One region of the Micromonospora sp. NBC_00421 genome, then DNA from elsewhere that is predicted to be linked to it. Evidence: riboswitches for the same ligand, from Rfam matches in the RefSeq annotation. Region 1 holds a riboswitch; the other holds the start of a gene.
What was found. Region 1 has a riboswitch for thiamine pyrophosphate ahead of thiE (thiamine phosphate synthase). Riboswitches for the same ligand answer to the same signal wherever they lie in the genome.
Positions count from the first base shown of each region.

Region 2: linked by a shared signal. The riboswitch ahead of OHQ87_RS00385 (ECF transporter S component) and the one ahead of thiE (thiamine phosphate synthase) in region 1 are both predicted to bind thiamine pyrophosphate.

Region 1 covers NZ_CP107929.1:6,615,174-6,629,703, forward strand. Annotated here, with positions in the region: gene OHQ87_RS28550 (phytanoyl-CoA dioxygenase family protein) at 1-63, opposite strand, end outside; gene OHQ87_RS28555 (GyrI-like domain-containing protein) at 216-710, shown strand; gene OHQ87_RS28560 (hypothetical protein) at 794-1,921, opposite strand; gene OHQ87_RS28565 (class I SAM-dependent methyltransferase) at 2,068-2,673, shown strand; gene OHQ87_RS28570 (ABC-F family ATP-binding cassette domain-containing protein) at 2,715-4,394, shown strand; gene OHQ87_RS28575 (aldo/keto reductase) at 4,481-5,443, shown strand; gene OHQ87_RS28580 (hypothetical protein) at 5,450-5,998, opposite strand; gene OHQ87_RS28585 (ThuA domain-containing protein) at 6,076-11,904, opposite strand; TPP riboswitch at 12,242-12,351, shown strand; gene thiE (thiamine phosphate synthase) at 12,346-12,972, shown strand; gene thiO (glycine oxidase ThiO) at 12,966-14,114, shown strand; gene thiS (sulfur carrier protein ThiS) at 14,105-14,305, shown strand; gene OHQ87_RS28605 (thiazole synthase) at 14,311-14,530, shown strand, end outside.
Region 2 covers NZ_CP107929.1:80,422-94,951, forward strand. Annotated here, with positions in the region: gene gndA (NADP-dependent phosphogluconate dehydrogenase) at 1-1,014, opposite strand, end outside; gene OHQ87_RS00370 (hypothetical protein) at 1,522-1,734, shown strand; gene OHQ87_RS00375 (energy-coupling factor transporter transmembrane component T family protein) at 1,894-2,694, opposite strand; gene OHQ87_RS00380 (ABC transporter ATP-binding protein) at 2,691-4,118, opposite strand; gene OHQ87_RS00385 (ECF transporter S component) at 4,151-4,741, opposite strand; TPP riboswitch at 4,817-4,922, opposite strand; gene OHQ87_RS00390 (alpha/beta fold hydrolase) at 5,080-5,910, shown strand; gene OHQ87_RS00395 (DUF6328 family protein) at 6,177-6,680, shown strand; gene OHQ87_RS00400 (hypothetical protein) at 6,763-6,930, opposite strand; gene OHQ87_RS00405 (cellulose binding domain-containing protein) at 7,135-8,397, shown strand; gene OHQ87_RS00410 (cellulose binding domain-containing protein) at 8,543-10,039, opposite strand; gene OHQ87_RS00415 (hypothetical protein) at 10,255-10,860, opposite strand; partial or broken gene OHQ87_RS00420 (ArsR/SmtB family transcription factor) at 10,928-11,230, opposite strand; gene OHQ87_RS00425 (metal ABC transporter permease) at 11,274-12,140, opposite strand; gene OHQ87_RS00430 (metal ABC transporter ATP-binding protein) at 12,144-12,905, opposite strand; gene OHQ87_RS00435 (metal ABC transporter substrate-binding protein) at 12,902-13,852, opposite strand; gene OHQ87_RS00440 (DUF6703 family protein) at 13,907-14,164, opposite strand; gene OHQ87_RS00445 (antibiotic biosynthesis monooxygenase family protein) at 14,192-14,530, shown strand, end outside.

The DNA of each region.
Region 1 (14,530 bases):
GGCGCCCGCCAACTTCACGAAGCCGTCGCGAAGGAACCGGGATACCAGTGTCGTGTCGTCCATGCCCCCATCGTGTGGTGGCACCGCTCCCGACCGCCCGACACCTTCCGCTCCGCTTCCGTCGGGTACGCCGCATCAGCGCCGGTCACGATACGGAGGCACTGTCGCCCAGCACCACGGCCCAGGTTCCGCCCACTGCCGAAGGGAACGAACGCATGGAAACCCGCATCGTCGACCGTCCCGCATTCCGGCTCGTGGGGCATGCTGCCCGGGTTCCCCTGATCCACCGAGGCGTCAACCCGTACGTCCAGCAGCACATCGCGGCGCTGCCGGCTGAGGAGCACCTGCGCTTGAAGACACTCGGCGACGTTGAGCCGGGCGGCCTGCTCGCGGTCTGCGACGACCTCGACGCGGACTACGGCGAGGGCAGTGAGTTGACCTACCTGCACGGGGTCGCCGTGTCCCCGAGCACGCCGGTCCCGGCCGACCTCGACGTCATCGAGGTCCCGGCGGGCCGCTGGGTGGTCATCCGGGCTGTGGGGTCGCATCCGCGGATCCTGCAGCAGACCTGGGCCGCGGTCGCAACCGAGTGGTTTCCCTTCACCCCGTGGCGCCTGCGGCCGGGCCCGGAGATCGTCGCGGTGCCCAAACCGGCGGACGCCCCCCGCACCACGACACGCGAACTCTGGCTGCCCGTCGAGCCGGCGTAGCGACCGGTCCCGCTGTCGGGGCCGAGCCGGCAGTTCAGGAGACGGAGACCCGGACAGGACGGCCGGGCCTCCGCCAGCGGGTGTCAGTCGCCGGGTAGCTCGTCGGTGTCCGGGTCGTCGCGGCGCGGGGTGGCGGACGGGGTTGCGGTCTTCGATTCTCCGGCGCGCGGGGTGGCCGAGCGCCCGGTGGTCTTCGGATCGGGTTGGTCCACGCTGACGCCGCCCGCCCGGCGGTCCAGCACGCCCTTGTCGAGATGCAGTTCGACCAGGTCGTAGATGATCTCGCGGATGCCGGGGTCACCTGCCGGGACGGCACCGCCGTCCTCCCGGGTCACCAGGCAGTAGGCGACGTAGTGGCCGCGTACCTGCCAGGCGACGCGGGCGGCGGCGGTGGCGATGGACTCGGTGTCGTCCCCCGTGGGCATGCCCCGGAACCGGCCCCGCCGGTCGTCGAGCAGCGGCCGGATCCGGTCCCGGACACGCTGGGCGGTGGCCAGGTCGGTCAGGTTGAACAGGCCGGCGGTGACCAGGTGGTCGTCGTCCGGGGAGCGCAGCGTGGCCCGGACCACCTGGCTGCAGCCGAGGGTGACAAGCAGATCGGCGATCTCACCGGTGGCCGCGACGGCGCAACTGCCGCTGGACTGGGTCTTGAGCACCTGGTACTCGTGCCGGTCGGCGCCGACGACCAGTTTCTTGTCCGGGAAGACCTCCTTGACCGTCAACGGCTGCCGGTCGGTGCCCCGGGAGTCCAGCGGGCCGGCGGCGACCGGGGCGGCGGTGCTCGGCGGCGCGGTCGGCGTGGCCTGCCCGTTCTGCGCCGGGTCGTCGGTGGAGGTGCGGTCGATGAGCAGGACGGCTCCGCCGAGTCCGCAGAGGCCGAACAGCATCAGCACGGCGGCCCCACCGACGACGACCTGCCAGAGCCGGCCACCCCGACCGTCACCGGTGCGGCGGGACCGGGGGCCGTCCGATGCGGACGTGTGGGTGTGACCGTGGGCACCCGTGGGCGGCACCTGGACGGAGGAGCGGACCGGGACGGGGTCGGCGGCCGGGAGGGCCGGCCGGTTGGCCCGGGGCAGTGAGGGGGCCGGGAAGCGGGACGGGGAGGGTCCGGCCGGTGCGGTCGGGGCGGGCTGGAACAGCGGTAGATCCGCCCCGGGCTGCGGGTTCTCCTCAAACGCGTCCTCAGCGGACTCGTACCGATATACCATGTCGCTCAGAGTAGGGTTCATCGCCTCTTTAGGTGATAAAACCGGGAAAAGTGTACGTGGGCGCGTCGAATCCACTTCGCCGTTCGCCGGCAGGCTGGCGGCGGGCTGGCGGCGGGCTGGCGGCGGGCTGGTGGAAGAATGCCCCGGTGACCGGCGACCACTACTTCACCCCGGAGCCCAGCGCCCCGGCCCGCCCCCGCGAGGTCGAGTTCCACGTCGCCGGGCGTGACTACGCGCTGGCCTCCGCCAGCGGCGTCTTCTCCGCCGCCCGGCTCGACCCCGGCACCGCCGTTCTGCTGCGCAAGGCCGACCTGCCGACCGCCGCGACCGGCGGCCACCTGCTCGACATCGGCTCCGGGTTCGGGCCGATCAGCTGCGTGCTGGCCGACCTCGCCCCGACCGCCACCGTGTGGGCGGTCGACGTCAACGAGCGGGCCCGTGCGTTGACCGCCGCGAACGCCGCCCGGATCGACGCCGCCGACCGGGTACGCGCGGTCGCCCCGGACGAGGTGCCGGCCGACGTCACCTTCACCCAGGTCTGGTCCAACCCGCCGATCCACATCGGCAAGCCCGAGCTGCACGGGCTGCTGCGCCACTGGCTGCCCCGGCTCGCCCCGGACGGTGTCGGCTGGCTGGTGGTGGCCCGGCACCTAGGCGGCGACTCGCTGCACCGCTGGCTGTCCGACGAGGGCTTCGCGGTGACCCGGCACGCCGGCCAGAAGGGCTACCGGGTGCTGCGGGTCACCCGGTAATCCGGTGTCGCCCGGCCCCGCGCCTCGGGCAGGATGCCGGCGTGGGATACGTGGACGTGGCAGCGGTCGGGCACATCCTCCCGGACGGTCGGGAGCTCTTCTCCGACGTGTCGTTCCGGGTCGGTGAGGGTGCCAAGGTCGCCCTGGTCGGGCCGAACGGCGCCGGCAAGACGACGCTGCTGCGGATGGTCGCCGGTGACCTGCCGGTGCGCACCGGCGCGATCGCCCGCTCCGGTGGGCTCGGGGTGATGCGGCAGTTCATCGGCATGATCGGCGACGAGTCGACGCTTGCCGACCTGGCCCTGTCGCTGGCCCCGCCGGCGCTGCGCGACGCCGGTCGCCGGCTCGCCGACACCGAGCAGGCCATGCGGGCGGCCGAGCTGCGTGGCAAGTACAGCACCGCCGCCGGCAAGGCCCAGCTGGCGTACGCGGACGCGCTTGCCGCCTGGGGCGAGGCCGGCGGGTACGACGCCGAGGTGCTCTTCGACACCGTCACCACCACCGTGCTCGACCTGCCCTGGGACGCGTCCCGGGACCGGCCGGTGCGGACCCTCTCCGGGGGCCAGCAGAAGCGCTTCGCCCTGGAGCTGCTGCTGCGCGGCACCGAGGAGGTGCTGCTGCTCGACGAGCCGGACAACTTCCTCGACGTGCCCGGCAAACGCTGGCTGGAGCAGCGGCTGCGCGAGTCCGCCAAGTCGGTGCTGTACGTCTCGCACGACCGGGAGCTGCTGGCGCACACCGCCGACCGGGTGGTCGCCGTGGAAGGGGGCAGCGCATGGGTGCACCCGGGCGGCTTCGCCAGCTGGCACGAGGCCCGGACGGCCCGGCACGCCCGCCTCGACGAGCTGCGCCGCCGCTGGGACGAGGAGCACCAGAAGCTGCGTGAGCTGATGCTGATGTACAAGCAGAAGGCCGCCTACAACGACGGGTTGGCCTCCCGCTACCAGGCCGCGCAGACCCGGTTGCGCAAGTTCGAGGAGGCCGGGCCGCCGCCCGTACCGCCGAAGGACCAGGACATCCGGATGCGGCTGGCCGGCGGGCGGACCGGCAAGCGCGCGGTGATCTGCGAGCAGCTTGAGCTCGACGGCCTGACCTACCCCTTCGACCTGGAGCTGTGGTACGGCGACCGGGTGGCGGTGCTCGGTGCCAACGGCACCGGCAAGTCGCACTTCCTGCGCCTGCTGGCCCGGGGCGGCACCGACCCCGACCCGGCCAACGGCCCGGTCGACGGGGCCGCCGCACTCGCCCCGGTGGCCCACGGCGGAGCGGTCCGGCTCGGCGCCCGGGTCCGGCCGGGGCACTTCTCGCAGACCCACGACCGGCCGGAGCTGATGGCGAAGACCCTGGTCGAGGCGCTGTGGCGGGGCGACGAGCACCGGCAGGGGATGGACCGGCACGCGGCGATGGCGGCGTTGAGCCGCTACGAGCTGGCCGGTCAGGGAGACCAACGTTTCGGCACCCTGTCCGGCGGTCAGCAGGCCCGGTTCCTGGTGCTGCTGCTGGAGCTGTCCGGGGCCACCCTGCTGCTGCTCGACGAGCCGACCGACAACCTCGACCTGGCCTCGGCCGAGGCGTTGGAGGCGGGGATGGCCGCGTTCGCCGGGACGGTGGTCGCGGTCACCCACGACCGCTGGTTCACCCGCTCGTTCGACCGCTTCGTGCTGTTCCGGGGCGACGGCGACGTGGTGGAGACCCCGGAGCCGGTCTGGGACGTGGGCTGAGCCACCCGCATGGACCGTGAGGGGCCGACCACGCCTGGTCATCGGGCGGGGTCGTCGCCGGTCGGGGCCGGTCCGGCCGGCATAGGGTGGATCCCGTGACTGAGATGACCTACCGCCGGCTGGGCGACTCCGGGCTCGTGGTGTCCGTGGTCGGCATCGGCTGCAACAACTTCGGCCGCAAGCTCGACCTCGACGGCACCCGGGCGGTGGTCGACGCCGCGCTCGACGCCGGGATCACCTTCTTCGACACCGCCGACATCTACGGCGAGCCGCCGGGTGGCTCCGAGGAGCTGCTCGGGCAGGCCCTCAAGGGTCGGCGGGACGACGTGGTGCTGGCAACCAAGTTCGGCATGTCGATGGGCGGCCGCAACGGCCGCGACTTCGGGGTGCGCGGCTCCCGGCGGTACGTCGTACGGGCCGTCGAGGCGTCACTGCGCCGGCTCGGCACCGACCACATCGACCTCTACCAGCTGCACGAGCCCGACCCGGACACCCCGGTCGACGAGACGCTCGCCGCGCTGGACGACCTGGTCCGCGCCGGCAAGGTGCGCTACCTGGGCAACTCCAACTTCTCCGGTTGGCAGATCGCCGACGCCGACTGGACGGCGAAGACCCGGGGGCTGACCCGGTTCGTCAGCGCGCAGAACCACTACAACCTGCTGCACCGGGACGCCGAGGTGGAGATCGTCCCGGCCTGCGAGCGCTTCGGCCTGGGTCTGCTGCCGTTCTTCCCGCTGGCCAACGGGCTGCTCACCGGCAAGTACCAGCGTAACGCCGCCCCGCCCGCCGGCAGCCGCCTCTCCGGCGGTGGCCGGTACGCCGAGCGGCTGGCCGCCGCCCGCTGGGACACCATCGAGGCGCTGGAGTCGTACGCGTCGCAGCGGGGGCTCAGCCTGCTCCAGGTCGCCATCGGCGGGCTGGCCGCCCGGCCTGCGGTGGCCTCCGTCATCGCCGGGGCGACCACCCCCGAGCAGGTGCGGGCGAACGCTGCCGCCGGCACCTGGCAGCCCACCGACGCCGACCTCGACGCCCTGGACGCCCTGCTCTGACGGTCGTCAGCCGCCCAGCCCGGCCGGTTGGTCCCCGGGCCGAGGGCCGGCGCGGCGGCGACGCCACAGCAGCAGGGCCGCCCCGGCGACGACCACCACGAGGCCGCCGGCCAGCCACGGCCACCAGCCGGCCCCGGCCGCCTCCGCCCCGGCCGCCGGGCGCGCGGCGGCGACCGGTGACGGCGACTGGGCCACCCGGGCCTGCACCCGGGCGCTCGCCGTGCTGAGGTACGGGGCAGGTGCGCTGACAGTCACCCGCCAGTCGCCGGGGGAGAGCAGCGCACCGCTGCTGTAGAAGCCCTGCCCCTCTGCCGCCGGGGCGATCTGCACCGGCCCGGCCGTCCGGCCACCCTCGCCCTCGGCGGTCAGGGTGAGCAGCACCGGCTGGTCCAGGCGGTGGCCGTCGGCGTGCACGGCCTGCACGGTGATCCCGCCGGCTCCGTCACCGGCCACTGTCAGCTTCAACTTGCCGTCGTGCGCCGCCGCCGGACCCGCCGGCAGGGCCACCAGGCCCGCCGCGACCAGCGCGGCGGCGAAAACTCTGAAGGTACGCATCGACGTCCCCTTCCGATGTGGAGGGGCCGCCCCCACCGTCGGTGTCGACGGTGGGAGCGGCCCCGGTAGTGGTGGTGTTACAGCGAACCGCCCGCGGCGATCCGGGTGGGGTCGGCACCGAGCCGACCGGCCCCGTCCACCGACTTGTTGTCGTTCGCCTTGACGCCGGCCTTGGTGGCCGCGCCACCGAGCCGGACGATCATGGCGTCGGCGTCCCGGACCAGCACGTCCCGGACGTCGGTGTCGGTCACCAGGGCGGCATCGTTGGCCAACGCCTTGAAGGCGGTCAACTGCTGCACCGCCCGCTTGTCGTTGCCCGCCGCCTCGGACTCCCGCACCGCGTCCAGCTTGTTGGACAGCTGACGGTGCGCCTTGGTGGAGAGTCGTCCGGTCGCCTTGAACCGGTCCAGCAGGTTCTGCATGTCCCGGAACGAGGTGGTGACGTAGAACCGGACCGACGAGGTGGTGGAGTTGCCCGCCTTGTCGGTCGCGGTCACCTTCAGCTCGTGCAGGCCGAGCGGCAGCTCGTACAGCGCCTGCAGGGTGCCGCTGGCGTACGCCCGGCCGTCCAGCACGCCGGAGGTCGTCTTGATGCCGGAGGTCGGGTCGACCGCCTGCCACGAAATCCGGACGTCCTGGCTGTCACCGTAGAGCTGGCCGTCGGCGATGCCGGAGACCAGCAGCGTCGGCTTGGTGCCGTCGATCTTCACGACCGCCGACTTCAGCGACTCGACGTTGCCGGCGGCGTCGGTGGCCCGGTACAGCAGCTCGTGCGTGCCGTCCCCGGTCACCTCGACCGGCGTGGTGTACGCCGTCCAGGCGCCACCGTCGAGCGACCACTCCAGCTTCTTGACCCCTGAACCGGCGTCGGTGGAGGTGATCACCACCGGGACGGTGCCGTTGTGCCAGCCGTCGTCGTTCGCCGGGGCGAACGCCGCCGAGCTGACCGGCGCGGTGGCGTCGATCTTCACGGCGACCTTCTTCGTCGCCTCCACGTTGCCGGCCGCGTCCGTCGACCGGAACCGCACCTCGTGCGTGCCGTCCCCGGTGACCTGCACCGGCTCGGTGTACGCGGTCCACGTGGTGGCCCCGTCGAGCTGGTACTCGGTGCTCGCCACCCCGCTACCGCCGGCCTCGTCGGCAGCCGCCAGCGTCACGGTGACCGGGCCGGTGTGCCAACCCTCGGTCGGGGTGCCGGAGACGGTGGCCGTGGTCACCGGGGCGGTCGTGTCGGCCGCCTTGGTGGAGAGCCGGAAGTAGTCGAACGAGGCCGTCTTCGAGGTGGCCGCGTTCGCACCGAGGGTGAACAGACCGATCTTCGGGGTGGCCCCGACGGCGCTGTTCGTCACCGTCTCGAACGTGGTCCACTCCTGCCCGTCCGCCGAGTAGGACGCGGTGAAGGTGTCACCGGCCCGGGCCAGCCGCAGGTACCACACCGCCGAGGTCAGGTTGGAGACCTGCGGCTGCGGGTTCTGCGTCACCCCGGCGAGTTCGCCACGGAACTCGATCCGCCGGGAGGCCGTCTGACCGGCCTGGTTGTCCACGATGAAGTCCAACTTGACGTAGTTGTCGTCGTCGGCGTGGACGATCAGACCGGCCTGCTGGTACTGCTCGGCCAGCGCGCTGCCGTCGACCTTCGTCTCCAGGGTCCAGTCGCCGGTCGGCGCGGTCTGGAGGATGAAGTTCGTCGGCCCGGTGTTGCTGGTGCCGTAGATGTCACCCTTCGGCACGTCGATCTTCAGCGCGCCGTCGGCCACCCGGTAGGCGGCCGGGTCCTCTCGGAGCACCGCGTTCCACCGGCACTTGTCGAGCGTGGTGCCGGTGAACTCGTCAGACGGGGCGACCGGGCCGGCCGGGGCGTCCGGCGAGACCACGAACGAGTCGAAGACCGCGTCCACCACCGGCGCGGTGGTGCCGCCGTTGAGGGCGAGCAGCCCGATCCGCGGGTTGGTGATGCCGGCCAGCGCGGCGGACCGGCCGACCGGGGTGAACGTCGCACCGTCGGTGGAGTACGCCGCGGTGAGGTTGGTGCCGTCGCTGATCAGCCGCAGCCAGATGGTGTCACCGGCGGGTGCGGCCACGGCGTCGGCCGCGTCGTTGCGCGGGGTCGCCGCGGTCTCCCGGATGAACTCCACCTTGCGGGAACCGCCGTAGAGCAGGTCCACCTTGGCGTAGTTGTCGTCGTCGCCGTAGATCAGCAGGCCGGCCTGCTGGTAGTCGGCGGTGACTGGCACGGTGACCTTGGTGGTGGCCTGCCAGGCCCCGCTGGGTGCGGGCTGGAGCACCAGGTTGGTCGCGTCGTTGCGGGTGCCGTACAGGTCACCGGAGGCGGTGGGCAGCCGCAGCGCCCCGTCGGAGACCGAGTAGAGCTGGTTCTCCCGGACGACCGACCAACGGTCCTTGTTCAGGCTGTTGCCGGCGAAGTCGTCCGACCGCGCTCCGAGGCAGGAGTTGGTCGGCGCGTCCACCTTCACCGGGACGGTCGCGTATGACTTCGCGCCCCGCTTGTCCGTCACCGTCAGGGTGGCGGTGAAGGTGCCCGGGGTGGTGTACGTGTGGGTGGCGTCCAGGGTGGTCGCCGTCCCGCCGTCACCGAAGTCCCAGGCGTACGTCAGCGGGGTGTCGCCCTCGGCGTCGGTGGCCGTGCCCTTGAAGGCGACGGTGACCGGCGCGGTGCCGGTCGCCGGGGTGGCGGTGGCCGTCACCTGCGGCGGCGCGTTGTCGGTGACGCCCCGGCCGATGAAGTCCATCCAGTTGACGTTGACCAGCGAACCGGTGCCACCGGCCGGGTCCTTGGCGACGAAGTACAGCGCGCCCTCGGCCGCACCGGTCACCGGCGCGGTCACGTCGACGAACTGCTGCCAACCGCCCGTGCTGGGCACGACGGCCGTCGCCACGATCGGGCCGTCGACGGCGCCGGCGTGCACGTCGATCCGACCGCCCTGGACCTCGGAGGCCGCCCGGAACCGGATCTGGTCGACCCCGGTCAGGTTGGCCGGGTCGAGCGACCACCAGTCGCCGTCCTCGATGAAGCCGATGTTCTGGCCGCCGCCGGCGGTGTCGGTGGTGGTCTCCTTCTGCACGCCCGGGTCACCGCCGCCGGTGCTGCCCGGGGCCCGACCGGTGGCCGTGAAGTACTCGGCCTGCTTGCGCTTGGGCTGGAGGATCTCGATCGCCCGGCCGGTCAGCGGGCCGGCGCTGCCGGAACCGCCGTCGTCGGTGTAGGTGGCCTCGAAGACCGCGAAGACGTTCGCCTCCGCGCCGTGCCCGGACGCCAGCGAGGTCTGCACGGTGCCGGTGCAGCCGGTGTGCTGCTCCAGCGGGTGGGCGTGCTCGTCGTGGCCGAGCAGCACCTGCAGCTGCACCCGGTCACAGTCGATGGCGCCGTCCTCCGGGTCGGTCACCTTGATCGTGTACTTGACCTGGTCGCCCCACTCGAAGAAGCCGCCGCTGGGCGGGAACTCGATGGTCACCGTCGGGGCGGTGTTGCCGACCGTCACCGGCACGTTCGCCACCGCGGTACGACCCTTGGGGTTGGTCACGGTGAGCTGGGCGGTGTAGTCGCCGGCGGTGGTGTAGGTGTGGGTGGGGTTCGCCTCGGTGGAGGTCTGCCCGTCACCGAACTTCCAGGCGTAGGTCAGCGTGCCACCGTCGGGGTCACGGGAACCGGCGCTGGAGAACTTCACGGTCAGCGGTGCGGCCCCGGAGGTGGGGTCGGCGCTGGCCTCGGCGATCGGGGCGCGGTCACCGGCGGTGTAGTCGATCCGGTAGACCCCGGAGTCGTCGTTGTTGCCGCCGAAGCCGGTGCCCCACTCGATCATGTAGAGCGCGCCGTCCGGCCCGAACTCGAAGTCCATCGGGCGGACCATCGGCATGCCGGTGAGCAGCTGGTTGATGTCGATCAGCGACTTGCCGTCCGCGCTGACCTGCATCGTGTACATCTTCGACTGGTTCCACTCGCCGAGGAGCGCCTTGCCGTCGTAGTACGCCGGCCACTTGCGGCTGGACGTGCTGTCGGCGTCGTAGCGGTAGACCGGGCCGCCCATCGGGGCGCCGCCGCCGCCGATCTCGGGGAAGCGCGGGTCGCCGGCGTAGCCGTAGTCCACCGTCGCCGCGATGGCCGGCGGCAGGTTGGTCAGGCCGGTGTTGTTCGGCGAGTCGTTCACCGGCGCGGCGCAGTCGAACTTCGCCCCGCTCGGCCCGGACGGGAAGGTGTAGTCGTTGTACGCCTTGTTGTTGCCGGTGCAGTACGGCCAGCCGTAGTTGCCGGCCGTGGCGACGATGTTCCACTCCACCAGGCCCTCGGGGCCGCGGTTCGGGTTGGCCGCCGAGGCGTCCGGCCCGTAGTCGGCGACGTAGAGGGTGTCGGTCTTCTGGTCGACGCCGATCCGGAACGGGTTACGGAAGCCCATGCCGAAGATCTCGGAACGGGTCTTCGCGGTGCCCGGGGCGAACAGGTTCCCCGTCGGGACGGTGTAGGTGCCGTCGTCCTCCGGGTGGATCCGGATCACCTTGCCGCGCAGGTCGTTGGTGTTGCCGGCGCTGCGCTGCGCGTCGTAGTCCTGCCGGCCGGCCCGCTCGTCGATCGGCGTGAAGGCGCTCGACTCGAACGGGTTGGTGTTGTCGCCGGTGGCGAGGTAGAGGTTGCCCTTCGAGTCGAAGGTCATGCTGCCGCCGGCGTGGCAGCAGGTGTTGCGCTGGGTGTCGACCTGGAGGACGACCTTCTCGGTGGCCTTGTCGATGGTGTCACCGTTGACGGTGAACCGGGACAGGTAGTTGCGCGGGGCGCCACCGGCCGGTGCGTAGTACAGGTAGATCCACTTGTTGGTGGTGAACTTCGGGTCGAGGCGGAGACCGAGCAGGCCGTCCTCGTTGCCGGTGAAGACGTCCAGCCGGACGGCGGTGACCGTGTTGCCGGTGTCCGGCTTCACGATCTGCACCCGGCCGTCACGCTCGGCGTAGAACACCCGGCCGTCCGGAGCGATGTCCAGCTCCATCGGGTTGTTGGTGTTGCTGTCCAGCGTGATCTTCTCGAAGTTCGAGGTCTTGGTGGCGCCGCAGTCGGCGTTCTCGACCCCGGCCGCGGTGCGGATGCCGCCGAGCAGGTGGGAGAGGAACTCCGGCTCGGTGTACGACGCCTGGGTGTGGCCGCCGCCGGTGTACCAGGACCGGCCGCCGTCGTAGTCCTGGCACCAGGCGGTGGGGTGGTCCGCACCCATCGCGCCGGCACCCGGGCTGTAGGACTTCTCGTCCAGGCTGGCCAGCACGTGCACCTTGGAGCGCGGGTTGGTGCGGAAGTTGTACCACTCGTCGAAGCGGGACCAGCGGTCCGGCAGGGTGGCGGTCGACGGGTGGGCGTGGTCCTCGACCTTGACGGTGGCCTGCTGGTTGGCCGGGTGGCCGGAGAAGTACGCGCCGACCAGGTTGCCGTACCAGGCCCAGTCGTACTCGGTGTCCGAGGCGGCGTGCACGCCTGCGTAACCGCCGCCGGCCTTGATGTAGCGCTCGAACGCGGCCTGCTGGGTGGCGTCGAGGACGTCACCGGTGGTGGAGAGCCAGATGACCGCCTGGTACTTCGCCAGGTTGGCGTCGGTGAAGGCGGCCCCGTCCTCGGTGGTGTCGACGGTGAACCCGTTGTCGGTGCCGAGCTTCTGGATCGCGGCGATGCCGGCCGGGATGGCGTCGTGCCGGAATCCGGCGGTCTTGGAGAAGACCAGGACCGAGAAGGGTTCGGCGGCGGCTGCCGCCGCTGGTGCGGGTGCCGGTGCGGCCTGTGGCAGGGCCGCCGCGGCGGGAGCGGCCTGGGCGGGGGTGCCGCCGATCAGACCGCTGGCGAGTAGGGAGAGGGCAAGTAGCCCGGCGCCCAGTGGGCCGCGACGTGCGCGGCGGTGGCGGGATGGAGACACTCCATGCTCCTTATGTCCGTGCTGGACAGTGGTGGGGGCATGGGGACGACTCGCCGCAGACCGTCCCCGGTCGGATGGGTGCGGGCCCGCCGAGGTCCGCATCGGTGGCGATCAGGTGCCGACCTCGTCGAGGCCGGTCACCGGAATAATGTCGATCGGTTGAACAAATTAGCGCCGCTGGATTGGTTTCCGGCAAGGCATGAGCATGTAACGATTCGGTATCGCCGACTCGCATTTCCGGCTTATGTGGAGAGAAGCCAAGAAAGGTAATCATAGACACTGCTGGATCGATGTAACACCCCTTGGCGGATCAGCGGATCTGTCGTACGGTGACAGGCACGTAACCCACGGGAGCCCGGTACACCGGGCTGAGAGGGGGGCTGAGAGCCCCCGACCGTCGAACCTGATCCGGGTAATGCCGGCGCAGGGAGGAGAGTTGCCGTGCCGTCCCTCGGCCGACTGCATCTGATCACCGACACCCGACCCGGGTGCGACCCGCTCGCCGTGCTGCGCGCCGCCCTCCCGGTAGCCCGCGCCGACCTGGTCGTCCAGGTCCGGGTCACCGACGGGACCACCGACCGGCAGGCGTACGAGCTGGCCCGGCAGGCGCGGGCGCTCTGCCTGCCGTACGGGGCGACGTGCCTGGTCAACGACCGGCTGCACGTGGCCCTCGCGGTGGACGCCGACGGCGGCCACGTCGGCGCGGACGACCTGCCCGTCGCGGCGGCCCGACGGATCCTCGGTGGTGCCGCCGTACTCGGCGCGACCGCCCGGGAACCCGGCGGCGCGGCGCGGGCGGTCGCCGCCGGGGCCAGCTACCTGGGCGTCGGTCCGTGCCACCCGACCAGCACCAAGACCGGCCTGCCCGACCCGATCGGCCCGGCCGGACTCCGCGCCGTCGCCGAGGCCGTCGACGTGCCGGTGATCGCCATCGGCGGGGTCACCGTCGCCACCGTCCCGGTGCTGCGGGCCGCCGGGGCGTACGGGGTGGCGGTGGTCGGGGCGCTCTCCGCCGCCGCCGACCCGGGGCGGGCCACCGCCGAGCTGATCGCGGCGCTGACGTGTTGAGCGGCCCGGACGTCGCCGTCGTCGGGGCGGGGCCGGTCGGGCTGGCGATCGCCTGGCGCTGCGCCGCCCGCGGCCTGCGGGTGACCGTGCACGATCCGGCCCCCGGCTCCGGCGCGTCGCGGGTCGCCGCCGGGATGCTGGCCCCGGTCGCCGAGGCGTACTTCGGCGAGCGGGAGCTGACCGGGTTGCTCGCCGAGTCCGCCGCCCGCTGGCCGGGCTTCGCCGCCGAGCTGACCGAGGCCGCCGGCACCGGGTTCGGGTACCGCACCGACGGCACCCTCGTCGTCGGGCTGACCGGGGACGACCTGGCCGAGGCGCGCCGGCTCTGGTCGTACCAGCAGGGGTTGGGATTGCCGATCACCGCGCTGCGCCCGTCGGAGCTGCGGGACCGCGAGCCCGCGTTGACCCCGCGACTGCGCGGCGGCGCGGTCGCCCCCGGTGACCACCAGGTCGACCCGCGTCTGCTGGTCGCCGCGCTGCGGGTCGCCGCCGAACGGGCCGGCGCGACCCTGGTCCCCGGCGCGGTGACCCGGCTGGCCGAACTGGCCGCGCCGGTCGTCGTGGTCGCCGCCGGCTGCGGGGCCGCCGCGCTCACTGGGCTGCCGGTCCGCCCGGTCAAGGGCCAGGTCCTGCGGCTACGCGCGCCCGATCGCCGTCCGCCCGGCTTCCGGCACGTCATCCGCGGGTACGCCGACGGCGAGTCGGTCTACCTGGTGCCTCGCGACAGCGGCGAGGTGGTGGTCGGGGCGACCGTCGAGGAGCGTGCCGACACCGAGGTGACCGCCGGTGCGGTGCTGCGCCTGCTCCGCGCCGCCGTCGACCTGGCCCCGGAGTTGGCCGAGTACGAGCTGGTCGAGGCCGTCGCCGGGCTGCGCCCCGGCACCCCGGACAACGCGCCGATCCTCGGGCCGCTGCCCGGCCGGCCCGGAGTGCTCGCCGCCACCGGCCACCACCGGCACGGCATCGTGCTCACCCCGGTCACCGCCGACCTGATCACCGAGCTGATCGTCAACGGCGAACCGGACCCGCTGCTCACCCCCTTCACCGCCGACCGGTTCGCCGCCCCGGCCGGGGCGCGGCCGACGGCCGGCGGCGTCGGACGGGACCGGCACACGGCGAACGAGGAGGAGACGTGCGACTGATCGTCAACGGTGTCGGCCGGGAGCTGGCCGGCGGATCGACCGTCGCGGACCTGGTCCGGGCCGTCACCGAGCAGCGGCGCGGCCTCGCCGTCGCGGTCAACGGCGAGGTGGTTCCCCGGGGCGGCTGGCCGGGCGCCGTGCTGCGCGACGGTGACCGGGTCGAGGTGCTCAGCGCCGCCCAGGGCGGGTGACCGGGATGCCCCTCACCATCGCCGACCAGACCTTCACCTCCCGGCTCATCCTCGGTACCGGCGGCGCGGCCAACCTGCACGTGCTGGAGCAGGCGATCCGGGCCTCCGGCACCGAACTTGTCACCCTCGCCCTGCGCCGGGTCGACACCGCCCCCGGCACCGCCGGTGGCCTGCTCGACCTGCTCGACCGGTGCGCGGTGCGGCTGCTGCCCAACACCGCCGGCT
Region 2 (14,530 bases), 700 kb from region 1:
GTACGCGACGATCTTGCTGGCCAGCAGCGCCCGCCGGACGTCCTCGACGAAGGCGTCCCGGTCGTCGACCTGCCACTTCTCGCCCGCGTCGCCGAAGGTGCGGCGGGCGGCCTCACGCTGGCCGGCGTGGCCGGACAGCGACCGGGCGAAGGTCGCCTCGGCGATACCGGTGATCGGGATGCCCAGGTCGAGGGCGATCTGCACCGTCCAGCGGCCGGTGCCTTTCTGCTCGGCCTGGTCGAGCACCACGTCGACGAAGGACTTGCCGGTGGCGGCGTCCGTGTGCGCCAGCACGTCGGCGGTGATCTCGATGAGGAACGACTCCAGCTCGCCGGTGTTCCACTCCCGGAAGATCTCCGCGATCTCCGCCGGGCTCGCACCCAACCCGGCCCGCAGCAGGTCGTACGCCTCGGCGATGAGCTGCATGTCGGCGTACTCGATGCCGTTGTGCACCATCTTGACGAAGTGACCGGCACCGTCGGGGCCGACGTGCTGGCAGCACGCGACGCCGTCCACCTGTGCGGCGATCTTCTCGAAGATCGGCCCGAGCTTCTGGTAGGACTCCGCCGAACCGCCCGGCATGATGCTCGGCCCGAGCAGCGCGCCCTCCTCGCCGCCGGAGACGCCGGTGCCGACGAAGTGCAGCCCGTGCTCGCGCAGCGTCTCCTCCCGGCGGCGGGTGTCGGCGAAGTGCGCGTTGCCGGCGTCGACGACGATGTCGCCCTCCTCCAGCAGCGGCACCAACTCGTCGATGACCGCGTCGGTGGGGCCGCCCGCCTTGACCATGACGATCACCGCGCGGGGCCGCTCCAGCGAGCCGACGAAGTCCGCCAGGGACTCGGACGGCACGAAGGTGCCCTCGTCACCGTGGTCGGCGACCAGGCTGCGGGTGCGCTCCGGGGAGCGGTTGTGCACCGCCACGGTGAACCCGTTCCGGGCCAGGTTCCGGGCCAGGTTGCGACCCATCACCGCCAGCCCGGTCACGCCGATCTGCGCCGTCGCCTGTTGCGTCATCTCGTACCCGCCACCTCTCACGTCACCTGTGTGCTGCGACGGTATCGCGTGCCCCCTACGCCCGGCAGCCGCCGTCCACCCAGTGTCACAGGGTGGTCGCGTCCGCGCGGCAGGGGCCGCCCGCCGCCGGGCCGGGATGACCGTCTGGTGTCCGCCGTGGGGCGGCGCGGTCGTCGGGGTGTCCGCCGTCGGGCCCTGGAACGGTCGTCGGGCCGGGAACGGCCGTCGGGAAAAACGGATGCGTCGGGCGCGGGGGCCGGCTAACGTGACGGCATGCGCATCTGACGCCCTTTCTCCAGAGCCGACCCGCCGCCGTGGCCGCGGGTCCGCGTGCTCGGGCGTCCGCGTCTCCCACCCCTCCTGGCAGGGGATGACTCGTGGCCGGTCGTCCGGAGCCGATCCCGTCCGTCGACCGCCCGCCCGCCGTTTGCTGGCGGTGTGGTCCTCCGCACGTACAGGAGGCAGCGTATGCCCGCCAAACGCAGTCCGAAGAGGTCCCGTCGTCCCGTGCCGAAGCCGGTGGAGGTGGACCCGGCGGCGCTCGCGGCACTCACCGTGACGCCCGCGCACCCGGTCCCCCTCGCCTTCGCATCGGCCCACCCGGACGCTGTCGTCCGGTCGCCCCCGCCCCCGCCGCCGTCGCGGTCGGGCCGGTCGGTCCGGTCCGGCTCCACCACCGCCCAGGGCCAGAACCGCCGGTACGCCTTCCGGCGCAGCTGATCCGCCCCCGGCGGGGACGTCCCGCACCAGATCGCCGAAACAGCGGTGTCCGGACCCCGGACACCGCTGTTTCGGCACAGTGGTGCCGGCGTGTCCCGGCGGTCCGGGTGCCTGGCCGCCCGGCATGCCCGGTGGGGCGATGGACCGGGTGGGAGTGGATCAGCCGATCAGGGGGCGGAAGGTGCCGAGCGCCACGCTGACCGCGAGCGCGCCGCCGGCCAGCGCCGCCGCGCCGACGACCAGCAGCCAGTCGGCCGGGCGGAACACCTGCCGGCGGGCCACCGTGCGCGGGGTGCCGGCGTCGAAGCCCCGGGCGTCCATCGCCACCGCCAGCCTGGTGCCGCGTCGGATCGCGCCCACCAGCAGGGCGAACGCCGTGGAGACGAAGAGTCGCAGCCGGGCCAGCGGGTTGCGGCCGGCGTCCACGCCCCGGGCCCGGCGGGCCATGGTCAACATCTGCCACTCCTGACCGAGCAGCGGCACCAGCCGGAAGGCGGCAAGCGCGCCGATGGCGAACCGGGCCGGGGCCTTCGCGTTCTGGACAAGCGCGTCGGCCAGGTCGGTCGGATCGGTGGTGGCGAAGACGATCACCCCGGGCAGGGCGACCGCGAACATCCGCAGCACCAGCCCGAGCGCGGTGACCACCACCCCCGAGGTGACAAGCAGCGGCCCGGCCTCCCACAGCACCCGGCCGGACCGGTCGGCGGCGAACAGGACCAGCGTGACCAGGATGCCGGCGGCCCCGGCCAGCAGCGGCAGTGCGCGGCGGGCCAGCACCCGGTAGCGGATGCCGAACAGCGGCAGCAACGCCAGCTCGACGGCGATCGCCACCGCCGGTGCGACCGGGTCGAGGCTGGCCACCAGCAGGAACGAGAAGACCAGCCCGGCCGCCAGCTTCGCCACCGGGTTGCGCCGGGCCAGCGGCGCACCGGGCCGGGCGACAGGTGCGAAACCGATCACGGTCCCTCCCGGGTGGGGCACAGGGTGACCGTCCGGTCGGCGAGCGCGGCGACGAAGTCCGTGTCGTGGGTGACGGTGACCACGCCGTGCCCTGCGTCGCGCAGGTCGGCGAAGAGGTCGACCAGCTCACCCCAGGTCCGCCGGTCCTGGCCGAAGGTGGGTTCGTCGCAGATCAGCAGCCGGGGCGCGGTGGCCAGGGCGGTCGCCACGCTGAGCCGCCGGGCCTCCCCACCGGAGAGGGTGTACGGGTTGGCACCGGCGAGCCGGGTCAGCCGCAGCCGGTCCAGCAACTCGTCCACGGTGGCCCGGACGGCGGGCTCGGGGCGGCCCGTCCGGCGGGGGCCGAGGGCCAGCTCGTCGTGGACGGTGCCGGTGACGAACTGGTGCTCCGGGTTCTGGAACACCGAGCCGATCCGGCCGGCCAGGGCGGGGGCCCGCCAGCGGTGCGGTGGGAGGCGGGTGTCCCCGTCGGCCAGCGCGGAGGTGCCGGCCAGCCGGCCGACGCCGGGGCGGAGCAAGCCGCCGAGCAGCAGCGCGAGGGTGGACTTGCCGGCCCCGTTGGGGCCCCGGACGGCGAGCGCCTCGCCGGCACGTACCGCCAGGTCGGTGGGGGCCAGCCGGGGTGGCAGGCCGAGCCGGTCGGCGGTGAGCAACTCCCCGCCCGGCGGCCCGGCGGCCGGGCGGGACGCGGTGGGGTGTCCGGGCACCCAGACCCCCTCGGCGGCGAGCGCGGCACCGTGTGCGGCGAAGACCGTCTCCGGTGGCCCGTCCGCCCGGACCCCGCCACCGGGTGCCAGCACCACCACCCGGTCGACCAGGGCGAGGGCGTCGGCGACCCGGTGCTCGACCAGGACCAGGGTGGTGTCGGGGTCCAGCGCGCCGGCCACCGCCCCGCGCACCAGCTCCGCGCCGGCCGGGTCGAGGTTGGCGGTCGGCTCGTCGAGCAGCAGCAGCCCGGGGCGCAGTGCCAGCACGCCGGCCAGGGCGAGTCGCTGCTGTTCGCCGCCGGACAGCGCCGCGGTGGGCCGGTCCCGGTGGTACGGGAAACCGACCCGGCGCAGCGCCTCGTCCACCCGGGGCCAGATCTCGTCGCCGGGCACCCCCCGGTTCTCCAGGCCGAACGCGACGTCGTCGCCGCTGCGGGCCATCACCAACTGGGACTGCGGGTCCTGGAAGACGGTGCCGACCCGCTCGCGGGCCTTGGCCGGGTCGAGGCCGTCGATCTCGACGGTGCCCTCCTGCTCGCCGGAGTCCGCCGGCAGCAGCCCGGCCAGCGCGGCCAGCAGGGTGCTCTTGCCGGCCCCGGACGGCCCGAGCAGCAGCACCCGTTCCCCGTGGTCGATCCGCAGGTCCACCCCGCGTACCGCCCAGGCCCGCCGACCGGCGTGCCGCCAGCCGAAGCCGACCAGCCTCACACTCGCCACGTCGCCGGCACCTCCATGATCGCCAGGGAAGGTCAGACCAGGGTGCGGTCACGGCCGGAGGGGAACCGGTCCAGCACGCCGGTCTCGGCCAGCGCGCGGGTCAGGTACCAGCCGCCGACCCCGGCGACGACGGCGGCGCTGAGCACCGTCAGCGCCGCGTACGGCAGCCGGTAGCTGGTCAGGGCGTACTCGGCGTTCCAGACGAAGAAGTCGAACAGGGCGGCGCTCAGCCCGGTCAGCGCGCCGGCCAGCACCGCCACCGGCAGCCGGAACGACCGGTAGCGGAACGCGGCGAAGGCCAACTCCGCGCCGAGACCCTGGATCAGCCCCTGCACGATGGTGATGCCGCCCCACTCCGCGCCGAGCAGCGCGGAGACGGTGGCGGCGACGGCCTCGCAGAACAGGGCCGCCCCGGGCTTGCGGATCACCAGGCCGCCGAGCACCGCCGGGACCAGCCAGACGCCGTACATCACCGCCTGGCTGGCCGGGGCGGCGGCGAACGCCGGGTCGGCGGCCTTCCAGACCAGGCCCCAGGCCCAGAAGATGACGCCGAAGGCCACGGCGATCACGGCGGCGACCACGATGTCGATGGTGCGCCACCGGTTGCTGTCGGTGTGTTTCATGTCGGTGCTCCCAGTCCAGTGATCGAACCAGGAGAAGACGCACGCCGCGCCCGGCGGCTGCCGGACGGCGGCGCGGCTGGAGGTCGACCGAACTCCCTGCGCTGGCATTACCCAGATCAGGTTCGAGGGTCTGCGGGCGATGCCCGCACTCTCAGCGCTGTGCGCTCCCCTGTCGGATGTGAAGTTGTCTCGGCAGACGCTAGCACCGACCTGCGGCAACGACCCAGCAGGCCACGGTTCCCGGCAGTCGACGCCGGTCCGCCGGGCGTCCGGGTCGCGACCACCGCCGGGCGTCCGCCCGGGGTGCGGCGCCGTCGGGGCTGGGTAGGCTGCCGGTCATGCGGGTACCGGCGCGAGGGCTCACGTTCGACGTACGGGCCGGTGGCCCCGAGGGCGGCGCGGTCGTGCTGCTGCTGCACGGCTTCCCCCAGCACGGCGGGGAGTGGGACGATGTGGTGCCCGCCCTGCACGCCGCGGGGCTGCGCACCTACGCCCCGGACCAGCGGGGCTACTCGCCCGACGCCCGGCCCGCCGGGGTGGCCGCTTACCGGTTGCCGGAGCTGGTCGCCGACGCGGTGGCGCTGCTCGACGAGTTGGGCGTCGACGCCGCGCACGTGGTGGGGCACGACTGGGGCGCGATCGTCGCCTGGGCGCTGGCCGCCCGGCATCCGGAGCGGGTGCGCACCCTCACCGCGGTCTCGGTGCCCCATCCGGCCGCCTTCGGCTACGCGCTCTCCGCCGACCGGGGGCAGCGGGCGCGCTCGTCGTACATGGCGTTGTTCCGCCGCGCGGGGCTGGCGGAGCGGGTGCTGCTGGCCTGGCGGGCGGCGGTGCTGCGCCGGATGCTGGCCGGCGTCGGTGACCCCGCCCGGGTGGCCCGGTACGCCGGGCCGATGCGGGTGCCGGGGGCGTTGACCGGCGCGTTGAACTGGTACCGGGCGATGTCGGGACGGGACCTGAAGGCGGTCGGCCCGGTGACCGTGCCGACCAGTTACGTGTGGAGCGACCGGGACGTGGCCGTGGGGCGTACCGCCGCGCAGGCGTGCGCCCGGCACGTGTCGGGGGACTACCGCTTCGTGGTGCTGCCCGGGGTCACCCACTGGATCCCGGACGAGGCCCCGGGCCCGCTGGCCGAGGCGATCCTGGCCCGGGTGCGCGGGGCGGTCTGAGCGTTGCCGGGGAGCCGGGTCACGCTCGATCCTGGTGGTAGTGGTACTCGATCCTGGTTGTCGTGGTACTCGATTCCTGGCTGTCGTGGTACTCGATCCTGGTTGTCGTGGTATCCGTGCGGCGGGAGGCCACTACAACATGGATCGAGCGCGATCTTGCGGGGCCGGGGTCGTGAATCGGTTTCGGGCAGGTATCGATGGGGCACAGGCGTTGCTGCCGACGGGGACGCCCCCGCCGGCCGCACGTCTCACCCCGGAGGTCGCCCGTGTCGAAGGAATCCGAGAAGCAGCGCTGGCAGCGCAACTTCGCCGATCTGCTCCAGGAGTTGCGGGTCGCCCAGACCGGCGTGCAGATCCTCTTCGCCTTCCTGCTGACCCTGCCGTTCAGCAACGGGTTCACCCGGACCAGCGAGTTCCAGCGGGACGTCTACATCCTCGCGTTGTTGTCCGCCGCCGCGGCCACCGCGATGATCATTTCGCCGGTCGCCTTCCACCGGGCGCTGTTCCGGCAGGGTCGCAAGCCGGAGCTGGTCCGCTTCGCCCACCGGATGGCCACCGGTGGTCTGGCCTTCATGCTTGTCGCCATGGTGAGCGCGGTCCTGCTGATCGCCGACTTCGTGCTGGACACCGGCATCGCCGTGGTGCTCACCGTGATCACCGGCCTGTGGTTCCTGACGTTCTGGGTGGTCCTACCGTTCGTCCGGCGCAACTGGGGTGACGACGACATCGACGACGACGATGACGAGCCGATCGTGCTGACCGGCGACTGACCCCGCCCGCCGCGCGGAACGGGTGCGGCGGGCGGGATGGCGTGGCGGTCCACCGGCTCCTCGGCCGGTCGCCGTCCGTTCGTCAGCGGGCGACGGCCCAGGCCAGCACGGCCGCCAGGATGAGCCCGTTGAGCAGCGCCAGCACCAGGTACGCCTGCGGCGGGATCTTGCGCCCGCGCCTGACGAAGCTGACCAGCACGGCGGCGTACGCCAGCAGCAGCACGGCGACGACGATCAGGAAGTAGAGCACCGCCCCACCCTAGACGAGGGGTGGGGCGGTGCTCGTCGTACGACGGTGGACATCGTGGAACCGGGGCGACTGATATCGAGTAACATCGATAACTGTCACGCCTCGTCCCGGGCGTGTGGCCGACTCCGCCCCGTCGAAGGGGCGCGTGCGGTGGCCCACACGGGCAGCCGACGCCGGCCCGGCACCACCGACGAGGAGCGGACGATGAGAGCAGCGCGGCGGCGTACCGCCGGACTTGGCGTGATCACTCTGGCGGTCCTCGCGGGCGGGGTGGCCGTGGCGAGCGGGGCCGCCACCGCCGCCGCGACCGGCTGCCGGGTCGACTACAAGGTCACCAGCGAGTGGCAGGGCGGCTTCGGTGCGGACGTCACGGTCACCAACCTCGGCGACCCGGTCTCCGGCTGGACGCTCACCTGGGCCTTCGCCACCGGCCAGCAGGTCAGCCAGGCGTGGAACGCCACGGTCACCCAGAACGGGACGGCGGTCAGCGCGAAGGACGCCGGTTACAACGCCGCCATCGCGACCGGGGCAGGCGTCAGCTTCGGCTTCAACGGCGCGTGGACCACCGCCAACCCGGTGCCCACCGCGTTCGCGCTCAACGGGGTCTCCTGCACCGGCGCGACGCCGACCGCCACCCCCTGCCCGCCGCCGTCCACCCCGCCGACCCCGACGCCCACCCCGACCCCGACCCCGACCCGGACGCCCACGCCCACTCCGACGCCCAGCCCGACCCCCTCGGCGCAGCGGCCGGTCACCGTGTGGCTGGCCGGCGACTCCACGGTCGCCAACCCGTCCTCCGGCACCGTCTGCCCGGTCGGCTGGGGCAACCAGTTCGGCCAGTACTTCAACGGCAACGCCACGGTGGTCAACAGCGCGGTCGGCGGGCGCAGCATCCAGACCTGGCTGTACGACCCGAACGTCACCACCACGATGAACTCGGCCGGCGAGTGCGTGGTCAACCCGCAGACCTACTCGACCCGCTGGCAGGCCATGCTCAACGCCAACGGCGGGATGAAGGCAGGCGACTACCTGTTCATCCAGTTCGGCATCAACGACGGCAGCGCCACCTGCAACCGGCACGTCGGCTCCGCGCGCTACAAGGAACTGCTCGGCGTGATGGCCCGCGCGGCCCAGCAGCGCGGCGCGTACCCGGTCTTCCTCACCCCGGCCGCCGCGATCACCTGTTCGGGCAGCACCGCCGTCGGCAACCGGGGCTTCCTCACCGAGACGTTCGACGCGGGCCGGGCCAACAACGTCCCCGTCATCGACCTGCACAAACTGAGCTACACGCTCTACAACACGCTGCGGCTCTGCCCGAACAACGGCGACTACAACTCGGGCGCGGTGGGGGCGTTCTTCTGCGCCGACCACACCCACTTCGAGACGGCCGGAGCCCGGCAGATCGCCGGTGTGGTCGCCACCGCCCTCCGCAACCAGCAGCTCGGCCTCTCGGCCTACCTGCGGTGACGCGTCCCGGCCCGGCCGGGCGGATGGTAGCGCCCCGGCCGGGCGGGTGGGAACTGCCCCGGCCGGGGTGCGGTCGGCACTGCGCAGCGGGCGGCCCCGGCCGCCGTGGTCCGGGTGGCGGGGTCACCCGGACCACGGCGGACCGTCAGGAGACCGCGCAGGCGGTGCCGTCGAGGGCGAACCCGGTGGGTCGGCTGTTCGCGCCGGTGGCGTCGGCCAGGAATCCGAAGCTCACCGTCGCCCCGGCCGCGATCGTGCTGTTCCAGCTGACGTTGGTCGCCCGGACGGTGCCGCCGCTCTGCGTGTAGCTGGCGTTCCACGCCTGGCTGACCCGCTGGCCGTCGGCGAACGTCCACTGGAGCGTCCAGCCGGCGATCGGGGTGGTGCCGGTGTTGCGGATCGTCACCTCGCCCTGGAAACCGCCCTGCCACTGCCCGGTGACCGCGTAACCGACGCCGCACCCGGTCCCGCCGGCCGGCGGGGTGGTGACGGGCGGGGTGGTGGGCGGTGCGGTGGTGACCGGCGGCGTGGTCACGGGCGGCGTGGTCGTGGGCGGGGTGGTCGTGGGCGGTGCGGTGGTGGGGGTCGGCGTCGGCGTCGGAGTGGTGGTCAGCTTCGCGGCGACGATCGGGGCGAGCCGGGCGGTGATCGCCCGGTGACCGGCGTCGTTCGGGTGCACCGAGTCGCTCAACCCGTCGGCGGGCAGCCAGCCGGTGGTGTCCACGTAGAACACGTTGCGGTCCCCGCCACCGGTGACCGCCGTGACGGCGGCGGCGGTCTCCGCGGCGTACCGGCCGCTGAAGGTGCGCAGCGCGAAGATCGCCGCGCGCGGGTACTTGCCCCGCACGGTACGGATGAACGTGGCGTACTGGTTCTGGAAGTCCGCACCGCTCACCCCGTGGCTGCGGTCGTTGGTGCCCAGGTTGATCACCACGGCGTCGGCCTGGTAGCGGCTGAAGTCCCAGTTCGGGCTGTTCGCCGCATACCCGGTCCGGAGGAACTGGGTGGCCACGCTGACGCAGCCGTCGGCGGTCGCCACCAGGCAGCCCCCGCCGTAGCCGAGCTGGGTGTGCTCGGTGCCGAGCTGCTCACCGGTCAGCCAGCCGTACGCGGTCAGCGCCGTCCGCGAGGAGGTGGTGCCGAGGGTGATGGAGTCGCCGACGAACTCGATCAGCCGGGGCCGCACCGCCGCCGGCAGGGTACGCGCGCCCGAGTCGAGGGTCAGCCCCTGGAACACCGCGTCCCCGGTGTACGAGCCGGCGACCACCCGGTACGACACCAGCAGCGTGTGGTTGCCGGCGGGCAGCGGGCTCGGGGTCAGGTTCACCGTGCCGCTGACGTTGGTCAGATACCTGAAGTCGGCCCCGTCGATGCTGTAGTAGAGGTCGATGGTGCGCCGCTGCCGCAGCTTGACGGTGGTGCCGGTGAACCCGGTCTTCAGGTAGGCACCGGCCCAGTTCGGCACGTACGCGGTGCTGTTGCTCCGGTCCCAGCGGCCGACGAACGCGATGTTCGCATCAGTGGGTGTGCCGTCACCGGCCGCCGCCTGCGCCGGTGGCAGCCCGGTGAGTGTGGCGGCCAGCATCGCCACCAGGCCGGCTGCCCCGGCCGCGACGATCGACCGACTGCGAATCAAAGGCATGGATCGCTCCCGTTCCGGGCCGCCCGCGCCGACGCACGCAGACCGGTCCCTACCGCAATATATTTATCATCATCTAATCCTCTCGGGCGGGAAGGCACAACTCGCCGCAGCTGCGGCATGGTGACCGGCCGCGCCGGGGGACCCGTTGCGGAGGGGGAGGGCGGGCGGGGCGGTGACCGGCCAGCCGCAGGGCCGGTCACCGCCCGGCCCCGGGCCTAGCGGCCGGCGCGTAGGCCGAGTCGGCGCAGCTCCAGGGCGGCGAGCGCGTCGACGGTGGCGTCGTCACCGCGCCGCCACGCCTGGGCCACGTCCGGGTCGATCCTGGTCAGCCGGCGCAGCGGCTGGCTGGTCAGCGCGCGCAGGGCCAGCAGGTCCCGGCCGGCCGGGACGGCGGCGAGGGCCTTCGCCGAGGCGGCCCGGCGCATCCAGCGCAGCCGCAGCGGCAGCCAGCCGAACAGCACCAGCCCGAGCGGGAAGACCAGCACCGCGAGGCTCAACGCCAACGCGAGCTGACCGACCAGCTCCTGCTGGTCGCGGCCCGCCTCGGCCATCGCCCGCGCGGCGTCGGCGGCCTTGGTGAACGGCCCGGTCAGCTCGTCGCCGACCAGCGGCACCCGGCCCACCTTGCCACCGGCGTCGGCCAGGTTGTCGGCGAGGCCACCGCCGGCCCCCTCCAGCTTCTGCCCGGGTACGGCTAGCTTCTCCACCAGGTCGTACAACCACAGCGCGAAGCGGACCGCCGCGTAGACCCAGGCGACGACGAGGAGGTCGGTGAGGAACTGACGGAGGGCGACCGGAGAACGGTCAGCGTAGATCTTCACGGCCGACAGCGTGCCACGACGCGGGCCGCCCGGCACCCCCCGCATGCCCGGCCGACGGCTCACCGGCGGACGACGGACCCTCCCCGGCGTGGCTGACCGCGTCGGCGACGATGTGCGCGACGTGCTCGTCGACCAGCGCGTATGCGATCTCCCGGCCGCGTCGGGAGCCCCGCACCACCCCCGCCCCCCGCAGCACCCGCAGGTGCTGGGAGACCAGCGGCTGCGGGGCGCCGAGCTGCTCGACCAGCTCGTGCACGCACCGCTCGCCCTGGGCGAGCTCGCTGACGATCGCCAGCCGGATCGGGGCGGACAGCGCCCGGAGCAGCTCGCCCGCGCCCTCGAAGGCGTCGTAGCCGTGGGTGCCGGTCACCCCGTAACGGTAACCAACACCGGTGACGGTCCGCCGGTCGGCGTCACCGGAGCACCACCTCGTGCGGCTCCTGGACGGTGGCGGCGGCCGGGGCGGCCCGGCGGCGCAGCACCCGCCACGCGGCGGCGGCCAGCGCCACCACGAGGAAGGACGTGATCGCCAGCAGCACCACCGAGGCGCCGGGGGCGGTGTCGGCGGTGGCCGCCACCCAGACCCCCGCCCCGGCGGCGAACAGGCCGAGCGCCATGGCCGCCGTCATGGTGCTGCGGAACCCCCTGGTGACCTGCTGCGCGGTGGCCACCGGCACCACCATGAGGGCGCTGATCAGCAGGACGCCGACCGCCCGCATGGCGATCGTGACGGTGACCGCGGTGGCGACCGCCAGCAGCAGGTTCAGCGCCCGGACGGGCAGCCCGGCGACCCGGGCGTACTCCTCGTCGTGGCAGACCGCGAAGAGTGCCGGGCGCAGCGCCAGCATGAGCACCGCGATCGTCGCCCCGAGCACCGCGATGGTGGTCAGGTCGGCGGGGGAGGTGGTGGTGAGCGAGCCGAACAGGTAGGCGTTGAGGTTGGCGCTGCTGGCGTCGGAGAGGCCGACCAGCATCACCCCACCGGCGATGCCGCCGTAGAACAGCAGCGCCAGCGCCAGGTCGCCGGAGGTGCGGCCCCGGGCCCGGACCAGCTCGATGGTGACCGCGCCGAGGATGGCCGCGACCACCGCCACCAGCACCGGTGAGCGGTTGAGCAGCAGGCCGGCGCCGACACCGGTGAGCGCGACGTGGCCGATGCCGTCACCGATCAGGGCCAGCCGCCGCTGCACCAGATAGATGCCGAGGGCCGGGGCGGTCAGCCCGATCACCAGGGCGCCGAGCAGCGCCCGCTGCATGAAGTCGTACTGGAAGAGGTCCATTGCTCAGCTGCTCCACAGCCCGGCGGGCTCCTCGGGACCGTGCGGGTGCACGTGGTCGTGGTCGGGCTCGGCGTGGTGCCCGGCCGGTTCCGGGACCGCGCCGTCGTGGCAGATTCCGCCCTGGTGCACCACCACGGCCCGGCTGATCAGCGGACGCAGCGGGCCCAGCTCGTGGGCGACGAGCAGGACGGTGCCCCCGGTGCCGACGAAGTCGTGCAGCGCCCCGGCGAACGCCTCCTGGCTGGCCGCGTCGACCCCGGCGGTCGGCTCGTCGAGCACCAGCAGCTCCGGCTCGCCGGCCAGCGCGCGGGCGATCAGGGTGCGCTGCTGCTGACCGCCGGAGAGGGTGGACACCGGGTCACCGGCCCGGTCGGCGAGCCCGACCGCGTGCAGCGCCGCGGCGACCGCCGCCCGGTCGGCCCGTCCCGGTGGACGCAGCACACCCCGGCGGGCCAGCCGCCCGGAGGCCACCACCTCGCGGACGGTGGCCGGCACGCCGCTTCCCGCGCCGAGCCGCTGCGGGACGTACCCGATCCGGTGCCACTGCCGGAACCGGCGCTGCGCGACGCCGAACAGCGCGACCGACCCGCTGCCCAGCGGGACCAGCCCGAGCACGGCGCGGATCAGTGTCGACTTGCCGGAGCCGTTGGCCCCGAGCACGGCGACCACCTCGCCGGCGGTGACGGTCAGCGACACGTCGCGCAGCACCGGCCGGCCGTCGTAGCCGGCGGTGGCGTGCCCGACCTGGATCACGGGTGTGGTCACGAGCACCCCAGGGCGGTACGGAGCGTGGTCAGGTTGGTGCGCATCACCGAAAGGTAGTCCTCCCCGCCCCCGTCGGCGGAGAGCCCTTCGATCGGGTCGAGCACCGCGGTCTTCGCCCCGACCTCGGCGGCGATGGTCTCGGCCACCTTCGGGCTGACCAGCGTCTCGAAGAAGATCGTGGTGGCGCCGTGCTCACGGGCCTCCCGGGCGACCTCGGCCAGCCGCTGCGGGGCGGGCTCGGTGTCCGGGGTGAGCCCGGTGAGGCCGACCTGCTCCAGCCGGTAACGCTCGGCGAGGTAGCCGAAGGCGGTGTGGCTGACCACGATCTCCCGGCGCTGGCAGGTCTTCAGGCCGGCGGCGTACTCGGCGTCGAGCTTCTCCAGCTCGCCACGGAGCGTCCGGGCCCGGGTGGTGAAGTCGGCCGCCCGGTCCGGGGCGAGGGCACCGAGCCGCTCGGCGAGCTTGTCGGCGACGGTGGCCAGCCGGGTCGGGTCGAGCCAGAGATGCGGGTCCTTGCCGCCGCCCTCCTCCTCGGCGTGACCTGCCTCACCCTCGTGTTCGTGGCCGCCGGCTGTGGCGTCGCGCAGCGGCGCGACGGTCGTCACGTCGAACGCCCGGTCGGCGGCGTTCTGCGCCACGGCCTCGTCCACCGCCGGCTGGAAGCCCTTGAGGTAGAAGACCAGCTCGGCCTCGCTGACCTGGCCCACCTGCCGGGGGTTGAGTTCCAGGTCGTGCGGCTCGGCGCCCGGCTTGGCGAGGTTGGTGACGGTGACCGCGTCCCCGCCGACCCGCTCGGCGACGAACTGGAGAGGGTAGAAGGCGGCGACCACGTCCACCCGGTCCGGATCGGCCCCGGCCCGGTCGGTCGAGCAGGCAGTGCCGCAGGCCAGGACGAGCAGGGCGGTGGTGGCGGCGGTCAGGGCGCGGGGCAGGGTACGGGCGGTCATGTCGGCAACTGTCCGTGAAAACGAGAATGATTGTCAAAAACGCATGAGTGCATGTCAGAAGAGCTTGACCAGGGCCACCGTGACCAGCAGCGTCAACATCACCAACCGGATCAGCCGGGTCTGCGGCGCCTGCACCGGCCACGTGACGGTCAGCAGGTAGGCCAGCCCGGCGGCCAGCGCCAACAGCAGCAGCCCGCCCACCGGGCCGGGCGCGAAGAGCGCCACCAGCACCAGCACCAGGGCGGCGAGGAACACCGACGTCGGGTTCACCCGGGCCAACCGGGCCAGCAGAGGACGCTGCGTAGGCTGCATCCCACAGACTCTACGAGGAGGAACCCGGTGCTTGTCACCAACCGGTTCGTGGTCGCCGTCGAGGCGGCGGACGAGTTCACCGCCCGGGCGCACGCCGCACTGGCCGCGCTCGCCGCCCGCCCCGGCTACCTGCGCGGCGAGCTGCTGCGTGCCCTCGACGACCCCCGGCACTGGTGCCTGCTCACCGAGTGGGAGTCGGTCGGGACGTACCGGCGGGCGCTGGGCGGGTTCGATGTCAAGATCACCGCCGTGCCGCTGCTTGCCGAGTCGATCGACGAGCCCTCGGCGTACGAGACGCTGGCCGGCGCCGCCCCCGACGGCGAGGTGGTGGTCGTCGACAGCGATCGGGCCGCACGTCCGCACCGC